Regions from separate parts of the Priestia sp. ABM2_011 genome, predicted to be linked through region 1. Evidence: predicted binding sites of a transcription regulator. Region 1 holds the regulator's gene; each other region holds the start of a gene.
The links. The regulator LexA, encoded in region 1, represses DNA repair genes until DNA is damaged. The targets are predictions, from matches to a motif close to CGAACATATGTTCG.
Positions count from the first base shown of each region.

Region 2: a site for LexA is predicted at 1,736-1,749, ahead of uvrB (excinuclease ABC subunit UvrB). Genes of this name have one in related genera too.
Region 3: a site for LexA is predicted at 1,527-1,540, ahead of recA (recombinase RecA). Genes of this name have one in related genera too.
Region 4: a site for LexA is predicted at 1,414-1,427, ahead of ACXAE4_RS18635 (sigma-70 RNA polymerase sigma factor region 4 domain-containing protein). Genes of this name have one in related genera too.

Region 1 is NZ_JBSWUB010000001.1:1,430,312-1,433,529, forward strand. It holds gene ACXAE4_RS07495 (magnesium transporter CorA family protein) at 1-1,206, opposite strand, end outside; gene lexA (transcriptional repressor LexA) at 1,416-2,033, opposite strand; gene yneA (cell division suppressor protein YneA) at 2,180-2,509, shown strand; partial or broken gene ACXAE4_RS07510 (YneB family resolvase-like protein) at 2,563-3,218, shown strand, end outside.
Region 2 is NZ_JBSWUB010000001.1:466,514-469,731, forward strand. It holds gene ACXAE4_RS02480 (sigma-54 interaction domain-containing protein) at 1-1,481, opposite strand, end outside; gene uvrB (excinuclease ABC subunit UvrB) at 1,817-3,218, shown strand, end outside.
Region 3 is NZ_JBSWUB010000001.1:3,562,797-3,566,014, reverse strand. It holds gene ACXAE4_RS19035 (MFS transporter) at 1-120, shown strand, start outside; gene ACXAE4_RS19030 (DUF2269 family protein) at 388-822, opposite strand; gene ACXAE4_RS19025 (ASCH domain-containing protein) at 841-1,191, opposite strand; gene recA (recombinase RecA) at 1,704-2,741, shown strand; partial or broken gene ACXAE4_RS19015 (stress protein) at 3,093-3,218, opposite strand, start outside.
Region 4 is NZ_JBSWUB010000001.1:3,483,474-3,486,691, reverse strand. It holds gene fsa (fructose-6-phosphate aldolase) at 1-314, shown strand, start outside; gene ACXAE4_RS18635 (sigma-70 RNA polymerase sigma factor region 4 domain-containing protein) at 378-1,271, opposite strand; gene ACXAE4_RS18630 (DinB family protein) at 1,573-2,097, shown strand; gene ACXAE4_RS18625 (aldose epimerase family protein) at 2,287-3,218, shown strand, end outside.

The DNA of each region.
Region 1 (3,218 bases):
GATTTTCTCTTGATTTTGATACAAAGTACCAAGGGTTTCTTTGACTTCTTGATAAAGAGAATTGATGTGGAAGATTTTTTTAAAGAGCACAGAAAACTCTTGACCTTCCGTGCGAGAGCTAATTTCTAAAAATAAATATTTACCTGAAAATACAGTAATAGAGCGAATTAGTCGCTCGATGCCCTCTGAATTTTTATGAAACGTGAGCTGAGAATACTCATAGGATAGTTTTAGCAACACGATTTTATAGAAAAAATGCAAAAATAAATTATAGTAATGTTGGCCAAATAGATGATTCATCAAAAGCTGATCCGTTTTAGAGTCTGTCGATTTAGAAATACACGAAAACACATGGTCTGTTATAACGTAATAGGTTTCAGGAGCCCATCTGGAATACACGTGTTTGGTATTATACGTTTTAATATACTCATGGTTGTGTGCAGAGATAAACGGTTTCCCGTCAGGCGTATAGCTATTTAGCTGCCCAGTACGAAATAAAGTTGTGGAGTTAATCTCTTGCTCTTGATTTACCGTTACATAACTTAATACAAACATCCGTTCATCGATAAAATAAGGAAGACTCCCGACGTGCTGTTCACGCGTCGCTTCTTTTTTGATGTGTTCGTTCAAAAATGGCGCGAGCTGTGAAAAAATATAATCCTGTACTTTGCTATAGCGATGATGTTCATAGGTAATGGTGGATCCATGCTCTTCAGCAAGCTTCGGTTCTAATACACGAAAATGATTCATGAATTCTAAAATGTCATCATAGGTGTAATGATTATGACTCATCTCAGTGCGAATGGTCATGACGCCAATTTCAAAAGGACATAAAAAAACATCCACAGACAGCACGTTGCTAGACACGGTGGTGGAGGAAGTTTGTAGCGTAACGGTATGGTCTATTTTTTTTGAAAATCGAAGCAAGCCTTCTTTTTCGCACGAATCAGGAAATAGAATACATTCAATGTAAGGAAGAAAATATTGATCCAAGCTATCATGAGATACGTAATACTGTTCTCCGTAGTATTCTTTTTCTACATGTTTGTTTTGAATGGAAAAAAACTCAAACATATTTGCTTCTAGTGCATGAACAAGCTGCTCTTTATTTTTTCGATCAAAGGAAAAAGGAAAAAGAAACATGTTCATTGCTTTGGTAGGCATAATAGTTTGAAATGGTTCTGTTTTCCTTGGTGTATTGGTCATAAACTACATCCTTCTTATAGTCGGTTGTATTTTTTTTGAGAGTCGAAAAAATGCAGACAGAAAGTAAAAGGTAAAACAGGCTTTATAAAAACCGCTCTACCTGCCTGTAATGATTCGACGTATCATTTATAATATGCCAATTTTTTTAGAAAACAAACGTAAAAAACCAACTAACATCATGATTAGTTGGTTTTACATACAGTGTGTGATTAGTGAATCGTGCGATATACACCAGTGACTTTTCCTAAAATCGTTACGTGGCGAAGAATAATAGGCGCCATCGTTGAATTTTCAGGCTGTAAACGAACGAAATTTTCTTCTTTAAAGAAACGTTTTACCGTTGCTTCGTTGTCCTCGGTCATAGCGACCACAATATCTCCGTTATTAGCAGTTTGCTGCTGACGTACGATTACCATATCGCCATCTAGAATACCTGCTTCAATCATACTTTCTCCCATAATTTCAAGCATAAATACATGATCATCTGGAGAAACGAATTTATCTGGAAGAGGGAAATATTCTTCCACATTTTCAACGGCTGTTATAGGAAGACCCGCTGTTACTTTACCGATAACAGGAACATTAATGACATTGCTTTTAGGGATGTTTACTTCGTCTAGTTGAAGAACTTCGATTGCTCTTGGTTTTGTTGGATCTCTGCGAATTAACCCTTTACTTTCTAAACGAGCTAAATGCCCGTGTACAGTGGAGCTAGAGGCTAATCCCACCGCTTCCCCAATCTCACGAACAGAAGGCGGATAACCTTTTAATTTTACTTCGTGCTTAATAAAATCTAGTATGTCTTGTTGACGTTTTGATAGCTTCATATTTTTCACCTCGATTTTAGCTATTCTTTAGGTGAATTATACCACGTGATGTGTCAATATACAAACATAAGTTCGAAGAATTCCATTGACAGAAACAAATGTTCTCAATAAAATAAGAACATATATTCTGATAGGGGGATCATAATATGCACCAATTCTTACATTCTATGAAACATTACGCTATTTTTTTTGCAGTTATCGCTGCACTTACATATGTATTGACGCTGGTTTTAGGAGCGGATAAAGTAGATTTAGACAAATATTCAACGGTTACTATTACAAAAGGAGATACGCTTTGGGACTTGTCCAACAAGTATCATAATCACCATCATTTGACCACCAATGAATTTGTCAAATGGGTTGAAGACGTCAATGATCTAAACTCAGACACTGCCCAGTCTTTATCTCCTGGAGATAAATTATATATTCCTGTTTTAAAAAAAGAGTTACATAATCAAGTGGCAATTGAACAGTAGTGTGTAACGGCCGTTCCTGAATATTGTTAGAAGCCGAAAAGGTCGTGATAAAAGTGGACGCCATTATTTATTGCCGTGTAAGTACGGATAAAAAAACCCAAGAAACATCTTTACAGCGCCAGCAAGAAGAATTAAAAAAGCTTGCTGATCTTCACCATCTAAACGTAAAAAAAGTCGTAATGGAAAAAGCAAGCGGATATGACGTAGACAGAGAGGGTATATTGGATGTTCTTCATACAATGAAAGAAGAAAAAATATCTGTGCTGCTCATTCAAGACGAAACGCGATTAGGCAGAGGAAATGCCCGAATTGCGCTTCTTCATGCTTTTCATAAAGAAAATGCTACGATCTATACGATTAGTCATCAAGGTCAGCTTCAGCTTTCAGAATCTGATTCGATGGTGTTAGATATTATTAGCTTAGTGGAAGAGCATCAGCGGAAATTACATAACGCTAAAATTAAAAGAGGAATGAAAAGAGCCGTAGAAAACGGTTATCGTCCGCAGCAAAATTTAAAAAATCAAGGAGTTAACTCAGGAAGAGAAAAAAAGAAGCGCCGATTGAAGAAATTGTCCGCCTTCGTCATAACGGCTTAACCTTTGCTGAAATTTCAGTTACGCTAAAAGGTTTTGGTTATAATATTTCAAAAGCAACGGTACATCGTCGCTATCAAGAGTATCAAGAGAGTGCTCAATCTCTTGATAAAACG
Region 2 (3,218 bases), 960 kb from region 1:
TCAGGAAGGTGCGTAAGGGTAATCAACGACTGATCACTAAGAAAAATCATTCGTTCAATCGTATTTCTCAGCTCGCGAATATTTCCTGGCCAATCGTATTGCATAAAGGCTTCGAGAACTTCAGAGCTGATGAAAGGAGCCTTCTTTTTATACTTTTTACTAAATTCCTGTACAAATTGCTGCGTTAATGCTTCAATGTCTTCTTTATGGTCTCGAAGCGGCGGAATGATAATATTAATGACGGTCAACAAATAGTAAAGATTTTCATGGAATTCACCGGCTTTTAGCAACTCTTCCAAAGGCGTCGTAGTAGAGGCTACAATTCGGGTTTGGACTTGAATTTCTTCCGTGCCTCCAACGTGATAAAAGGCTCGTTCTTCCAAGTAACGGAGAAACTTAACTTGAATTTCAAGAGGCATTTTATCAATTTCTTCAATAAATAACGTCCCGTTATGAGCCTGCTCCAGTTTTCCTGCAATGGTCGTTGGATCTTCTGAAAAGACGTCTTTTTGATGACCAAAGAGTTCAATTTCCAGAAGTCCAGATGGAATAGTGGCGCAATTTAAAGATAAAAAAGGTTCTTTATGTTTGGATTCCCCGTAGTGGATGGCCTGAGCCAGCATTTCTTTCCCAGAACCAGGTTCTCCTGTTAATAAAATAGGCATATCTGTAGATGCCACTTTTTTGGCAATGTCAACGGCTTGCTTAATTTCAGGACTGATACCCGCAAAAGAAGAAAATGGATTATCTTTCGGAATGAGAAGAGATACATCAATTTCTTCATTTAGTCTTACAATATTGGTAATGTCATGTTCGGTTGCGACTCCACCTATGACTCGGTTGTTTCTTATAATAGGAGATGCATTGATGAGCACGTGAGTTTGTTCATTAGGACGATGATACGTTCCGCGCACAGGACGCCCTTCATTTAGAATCGTATGTAGAATGATGGATTCATCTTTAAAATGCTCTCCGATTTTTCTACCAATAATATCATCTCTCTGAATCTTATACGTATGTTCCGCAGCAGTATTCCACAAGATTACATTTCCTTCATGATCGACCGCTGTCACTGCATCATTAATGGTTTCTGCCAATGTATCAAAATAGGAAGCTAATATCTCATTTTGGCTATGCAAATGTGTAATCCACTGTGAAGGTGTTACAAGTCCTATTGTGGTTTCTTGGTTTTCTGCTTGAATGAGGACTGGTCTATTCCAGTTTGTGTTGGCTTGTAAATTGGCTAACGTAGAAGTAGAAGATGAAGGCCAATTTGTGTCCGCTATTACTTTTTTAATGGACGATGCCTCGTCATGACCTGTTAAAAGGTATCGTTCATCTTTTTGTATTACATAAAAGGTACTTGCTGTGACTACAACGAAATCATAGTTGGAAAGTTCAGATTTCACTTTAGCTAAAGAAGTTGATTCTTCAACTGTTATAAAGGAGTTATTTATAAGAACTTGATCAACGCTTGCCATACTAAACCCCTCTCAGTACATATTTTTTATACTGTATCATAATTTAGAAATTGGCGCAAAAGCCTATCCTTTTCAGACAATTAGGCAGCTTACTTTCTTTTATTGCTTTCATCTAAAGAGTTGTATTCCCCTCGAAAAGGGTAGTATAAGAATTTAGTGGGTAATAAAGTAACAGGGTAAAAAATCAAAACAAACAAACACTATATAAGATTAATACTCATTAGTTTCATTTATGAGTATAAAGTGATAAAATACGAATATCAGTTCGTGTTTTCGGTTTTTACATATCGTAATAAAAATAGATAAAACAAGAAAATAGAAACGGAGGCCTTCATTTGAAAGATCAGTTTGAATTAGTATCCCCATATCAACCGCAAGGTGATCAGCCAAAGGCAATTGAAAAGATTGTGAAAGGAATTAAAGAAGGTAAGCAGCATCAAGTTTTGTTAGGTGCTACAGGAACGGGAAAAACCTTCACTATGTCTAATGTTATTAAGGAAATAAATAAGCCAACATTAATTATGGCTCATAACAAAACGCTTGCTGGTCAATTGTACAGTGAGTTTAAAGAGTTTTTTCCTAATAATGCAGTCGAATACTTTGTCAGTTACTATGATTACTATCAGCCTGAAGCTTATGTACCTCAAACAGATACATTTATTGAAAAAGATGCAAGCATTAATGACGAGATTGATAAACTTCGTCACTCAGCAACTTCTGCTCTTTTTGAACGAAAAGATGTCATTATTATTGCCAGCGTATCCTGTATTTATGGATTAGGGTCTCCGGAAGAATACAAAGAAATGGTCGTATCTCTTCGAGTAGGAATGGAAAAAGAACGCAATCAGCTGCTTCGTACGCTAGTGGATGTACAGTACGAAAGAAACGATATTGACTTCAAGCGCGGAACGTTCCGCGTTCGCGGTGATGTTGTTGAGATTTTTCCTGTGTCTCGAGATGAACACTGTATTCGCGTGGAATTTTTCGGGGATGAAATTGACCGCATTCGCGAAGTCGACGCCTTAACAGGAGAAATTATTGGAGATCGTGAACACGTGGCTATCTTCCCGGCATCTCACTTCGTCACGAGGGAAGAAAAAATGCGTGTGGCCATTCAAAACATTGAAAAAGAACTAGAAGAACAGCTAGAGAAGTTAAAAGAAGCAGGAAAGCTTTTAGAAGCGCAGCGCTTGGAACAGCGCACTCGCTACGACCTAGAAATGATGAGAGAAATGGGATTTTGTTCAGGAATCGAGAATTACTCTCGTCATTTAACGCTTCGTCCGGCTGGTTCTACACCTTATACACTGCTGGATTTCTTCCCGGAAGATTTCCTTCTTGTGGTGGATGAATCCCACGTTACCATTCCTCAAGTTAGAGGAATGTATAATGGAGACCAAGCGCGTAAACAAGTGTTGGTGGACCATGGTTTCCGCTTGCCGTCTGCATTAGATAACCGTCCGCTTAAATTTGATGAATTTGAACAGCATATTAAACAAATCGTCCATGTTTCAGCAACACCAGGTCCTTACGAACTTGAGAAGGCGCCTGAGGTGATTGAACAAATTATCCGTCCAACGGGATTATTAGATCCAAATATTGAAGTTCGACCAATTGAAGGGCAGATTGATGATTTAATTGGAGAAATTCACGACCGGATTAAGCGAAATGAACGAGTGCTCGTCACGACGTTAACAAAGAAAATGTCTGAGGATTTAACGAACTACTTAAAAGAAA
Region 3 (3,218 bases), 2.1 Mb from region 1:
TCTTTAATTTTTATTTCAGCAGGCATCCTAACGATTGTAGCGTCTTTAATCGGCATTAAGACCTCTCTATTTGAGACCCAACAATCTATAGATCAACCTATTAATAGTAGCAACAAGTAGATAATTACTCGGGTTGACTTGAAACATATTGATATTTAGTGTATTCTTCTATAAGAACTTCATACTTGGAGTTTAAACAATAAGTAAGAACCCCTTTAACATATGGTTAATAGGGGTTTTTTATTTTTAATCCAAATGTGCATCTGATATACAAGCAAAAATCTTTTTTCATACCTAAAATACGAGTTATGTTAAGTAAAACGTAAAGTATTTGATGAAAATAATCAGTTTAACTATTTACTCTTAGTGATGACAAATGGATGGGTGTCACCAAAAAGTTGGCTTACCGACCATAAACCAAAGCATAGTCATTAATAGAATGATATAAATCCAAATAGATCGCTCTAGTTTAGTTGCCAGTTCTTTTTTATTTTGTCCTTCCTCCTTGTACTTTCGAAGTGTTGGTGAAAAAGCACGGGCCAGAAAGAACAAGGAGCAAAAAAGGAAAATCAGTGTCATTATAATCCACGGCGTAGTCCACGTCCATGGGCCACACATAACGAGGAGTATCCCTGTGATAACAAGAACATGGCCCGTATGTTTTGCGAGCCTAACAACAGATTGAAATGTGATCAAATAGGCATTCATTTCTTGTTCTCTTGAACTATGTAATTTTTTAACAATTGGCAAGAGAATAAAGAAAGGACCAATCGATAAAATGACACTAGAAACATGAATATATACTAATATACGGTACAACAAATCCATTTCTTTTACCTATCAATCGTTGACTAATCTGAACTCATGCACCCATACCCTCATTTGCGGAAGCCAAGGCATCCCAGGATGATAAGACAAAATAGATTGTTTATATTCCTCTACTGTAGCATAGCCTTCCTGGCGAGCATTTTCATCGGTTAATTCACCTAGTGATTGAGAATAAACTCGTTCCACTACAAATTTTTGATCTTCTAAAACCATTATCTCTCCTACATCAGCATATCTTCCATTTCGGCGAGTTGCTGTTTTGCTGCCTTTGATTACTTTATTTACATCATCCGGCATTGTTACAAGTCGATCGATTGCACATGTTTTTGGTGGCAATTCATTTTGTGCTTCATGGTTACTCATTAAAAAAACTCCTTTCATATCTTGTCTCGTATTTAATGTATCATATTTTTAACGACGAATTTCATTTGAATTTATTAGGTGGAAATTTTCTCTAATAAATCTATTATAATTTATCCCTTTTCTTATTCGATAGTCCAAGTACATAACATAATGTATATAAGAGAATGAATTATTCTTTGTTCGTATAATAAGGGTTATTTTATAGATTGAAGTTTCAATAACTGTAAGTATTAAAGGTATAAACCTACTTTTTACAAAAAAGATATTTCTTTGGCTGGTTTGTACAAAACTTTCTCCTTTACAACTAGATGCGTTTATTGTATGATTACACAACAGGAACATTTGTTCGATATTAAGGGTTTAGAGATAAATAAAGGAACAACAGAATAAACCAAGACAGTTAAACACAAAATTTTCTCGCACGGAGCAAAAACATTTGAGCCAATCCTTATTATTTATCCACATACATTGTCGTTTACTGTAAACGTACTAACAATCGGAGGTTTTAAATTATGAATGATAAACAAGCAGCACTAGATATGGCTCTAAAACAAATTGAAAAACAATTCGGTACAGGATCAATTATTAAGATGGGGGAAGGCACACATACAAAAGTTGAGGCATCTAGCTCAGGTTCATTAGCTTTAGATATCGCTCTTGGGATTAATGGTTATCCAAAAGGAAGAATCATGGAAGTGTACGGACCCGAAAGCTCAGGTAAAACAACAGTTTCCTTACATGCGATTGCAGAAGTACAAAAAAATGGAGGTCGAGCTGCCTTTATTGATGCTGAACACGCACTTGATCCAGTTTACGCAAGAAAACTAGGTGTAGATATTGATGAGTTACTGTTATCTCAACCAGATACTGGTGAGCAGGCACTTGAAATTGCTGAAGCATTAGTTAGAAGTGGTGCTGTAGATATTATTGTTGTTGACTCAGTAGCAGCATTAGTTCCTCAAAAAGAAATTGAGGGAGAAATGGGAGATTCTCACGTAGGTCTACAAGCTCGTTTGATGTCTCAAGCCCTTCGTAAACTATCTGGAGCAATTAATAAGTCTAAAACCATTGCTATCTTCATCAACCAAATCCGGGAGAAGGTAGGCGTTATGTTTGGAAATCCTGAAACAACGCCAGGCGGAAGAGCGCTAAAATTCTATTCTTCCGTTCGCCTTGAGGTTCGCCGCGCTGAACAACTTAAACTGGGAAATGACATAGTTGGTAACAAAACAAGAATTAAAGTAGTCAAAAATAAGATGGCACCTCCTTTCCGCATTGCTGAAGTAGATATTATGTATGGAGAAGGTATCTCAAGAGAAGGAGAAATCTTAGATATTGGTTCTGAAGTAGATATTGTTCAAAAGTCTGGATCTTGGTTTTCTTATAATGGGGAACGTTTAGGGCAGGGACGAGAAAACGCTAAGGTTTTCTTAAAAGAAAACCCTGAAATCAGAGAAGAAATTAGAAAAAACATTATTGATTTTAAATATGGTAATACTGACAACGATAATGATATTGATAACGATAGCGATAGTGAAAACGAAAGCTAATAAAAGCTTAAAATGCCTTTCCCGGCAGCTTCAAGCCCATCCATTTCACTGATTTCACTTCATTATTTTGGTCATTTTATGCGATTTATAGTAGCCAGCAGGGAGCTGATATTGTCTTAATTCAAAAGGAGCTTGGCCACAGTGATCGTAAAATAACGGAACGTTATCTAGAAAAGGTTTTGCAGAGAAAACAAAAAATTGGGCTACTGTGGAAGGAACAAGATTTCTAATTGAGATACTGTTGTCTAAAGCGCTATACTAGACTTTTTATTGCAATCTCTTTAAACAGAAAAATTCTTATAGCAAACAAACAGAACCCTATTTAATTAAATAGGGTTCTGTTTAATTAGATCAAGGTCTATGGAAGTTGACCGTTTTCTCATCGTCCCCCGTGCGTTCAAACCAACCTCTAAAGGCCCAGTTATCATAACCTCCATCACCTTCATTAATAAACGTTCCTTCTTCAAATATCCAGAC
Region 4 (3,218 bases), 2.1 Mb from region 1:
TAAACCAAGCGCTTTTAGCAGCTCGTGCTGGAGCGACGTATGTTTCTCCATTTTTAGGACGTCTTGATGATATTTCAGAAGACGGAGTACAGCTGGTATCTAAAATTGCTGAGTTATTCCGCGTTCAAAACATCGACTCTCAAATTATCGCCGCATCTGTAAGACACCCGGATCATGTAACGCGCGTAGCACTTGCAGGGGCTCATATTGCCACAATTCCATACGCTGTTATTGAGCAATTAGCAAAACACCCGTTAACTGACCAAGGAATGGAAAAATTTGCAGCAGATTGGGAAAAAGCAGTTAAAGCTTAACAAAAAGTCATATCAATAAAAAAAGCTTGGGATAAGCATAGCTTATTCCAAGCTTTTTTTCGTTTAACTCGCTAGTTTCTTTTTACGTAGACGCTCTAAGCGGCGCTGCACGCTATTTCTCGAACGCCCGAGCAACTGTCCAATTTCTCGCTGATTGCGCTTTTCCTGATAAAACATACGCCACAATCTAGCATCTTCTTCTGCTGTCCACTTGTTATGCTCGTATTTAGGACGCTTGACATAGTCTAGTTTTCTTTGTTCATCCACCCACGCTGGTTCTGGAATAAGCGTATTTTTAGGTATTTTAAAAAAGTTAAGGCACGATTTATTTTGTTCAGCCCACTTCCAAAAAGATTGAATGTCAATTCCCATGAATGTTCTTGTCTTGGCGATGATCATTTTATACGGTAGATTCTCTTTATGAATCCACTTGTAAATTGTGTGAACATCTACTTCAAGGCAGGCTGCTAGCTCACACGCTGTGATATGTCCTACGTGCGATTTAGCTCCATACACCTCTAAACGACTTAACCTCGATTCTAGTGCCTGCACACTTCGCTGCAATTTCGCTGATATGCGCGAAAGGGGTTTTATTCCGTAATACCTTAGCAAATATTCGTCTTCTTGTACGGTCCATCTTCGCATCGATGTTTTTCGAGTTAAACCCAAGACTTTTATGCGCGTAGCAATAGAAGAAGGACTTCTGTCTAAGGAGTGTGCCATTTCACGGTTGTTCATGATATCAATGTTCTGCTGTAAAAAAGCATCTTGTTTCGGCGTCCACTTTTTACGTAAAGCTGTATCTGAAGCTCGAAGATTTAATCGAGTAAGCCGTTTATTAATCGATTCCTTGCTTCTATGTAAATGCTCACCCATCTTTTGAAGCGTCATAACGCCGTAATGTTCGATGAGAAATCTATCTTCTTCTTGTGTCCATCGCTTTTGATTTTTACTCACTGTTGTCTCACTCCAATTCACACGGAAAGCTCAAGATGAAAAAGCATCTAGTAATCTATTTTACGAATGAGCAGTACCCATTCAGACTGATACTCACTGCGTTTTAGCCTATATATATTTTATCATATTTCTAGAGAAAAAACAAACGTGTGTTCTGTTTTTGTTTTAGTAAGCATTAAAGTAAGGAGAAGATTATCTCCTTCCTTTAATAGAAGTCAATTGTGATAAAATTGACTAGAATCGCAAGAATTTTTACATAACTGACAGCTCAGCATCAATGCGTGGAGAAAGGGGAATGAGCATGAATTTTAATTTAAAAGAAGCGACCGAAATACTTGAGCGTACGCCTAAGACGCTTGAAAAACTTTTGTCGGGTCTATCTGCAGGGTGGCTGCAATGTAATGAAGGAGAAGGAACTTGGAGTACCTCGGAAGTAATAGAACATTTAATAGAAGCAGAAAAAAACAATTGGATACCAAGGCTAAAATTTATCCTTCAAGAAGGAAAAGGGGGAGCTTTCCCTCCATTTGACCGCTATGCTCATTTAAACAAGGAATCTACTAGTTCTATTGAAGAAAAGCATCTTGAATTCAACATGATAAGAATGCAGAATTTACAACAGCTAAAGCTGTTAATTAAGCCTGAAAAGCATCTTGAAGTGAGAGGAGAACATCCGGAGTTTGGGGAAGTAAAAGTCAGAGAGTTGCTCTCGACTTGGGTTGCTCACGATTTAACGCATATTGCCCAAATTGTTCGAGTAATGGCAGAACGATACAGAGAAGATGTAGGACCTTGGGAAGAATACTTAGGAATACTAAAGAAATAGCAATGACAAACAGTAGCCAGCCTTTATCATTCAAGCTTGAATTAGGAAATGTACACGATTACAATAAAATGAGAATAATGAAGATTCAGGAAGGATTGCAGAGGGAACTATAAGAACATATCCCATGTGCATAACATGTAGGGTCCGTTAAGCAATTTACGAATAAAAAGAGGATTGGACTGATTAAAAATGAAAGTGAATTTTGAGAAATTTGGCGAACTAAACAATCAAGCTGTACATGCTTATACCTTATTAAATGATGAAGGGCTTAAAATCACCTGCCTTGACTATGGATGTGTGATATCAAATATTGAAATGCCGGATTCTGAAGGGAAGATTGAAAGTGTTGTCTTGGGATTTGATTCAATAGAAGAATACCAAAAGTATTCTCCTTATTTCGGAGCTGTGGTCGGACGCGTAGCAGGACGTATAGGGGGAGCGGAGTTTCAGCTTAATGATGAAACCTATCGTCTAGAGAAAAATGAAGGAAATAACCATTTGCATGGCGGTTCAGAAGGATTTAGCCACAAAATATGGCATGCAAAAACAATCGAGGCAAGTGATCACGTAGGTGTTGAATTTACATATGTAAGTAAAGACGGAGAAGAAGGGTACCCTGGCAATCTTGAAGTGAAAGTTACGTATACGTTGACTAATAAAAATGAGTTTCATATCTCTTACGAAGGAACAACAGATCAAGACACTCTTATCAATTTAACAAACCATACGTATTTCAACTTAAGCGGAAATCTAAAGGAAACGGTCTTAGGTCATGTTTTAAAGCTGAAAAGTAACGAATTCTTAGAGCTGAATGATGATCTTTTACCTACTGGAGAAACGATAAGTGTCACAGATACCCCATTTGATTTTAGAGAAGGACATAGCCTCAAGGAAGGAGTGGAATCTACACATCCGCAAAATGTATTAGTTGGTAAAGGATACGATCATCCATTTCTTTTAGAAGCAGAAACTGAAAACCAGATGTCATTATTTGATCCAGCAAGCGGTCGCAAAATAGAAGTCAAAACGGATCAGCCTTCAGTTGTTCTCTATACGGGAAATCATCTAGACGAAGAATTCGAAATTAGAGGCGTTCACTCAGAGAAATATCTCGGTGTTTG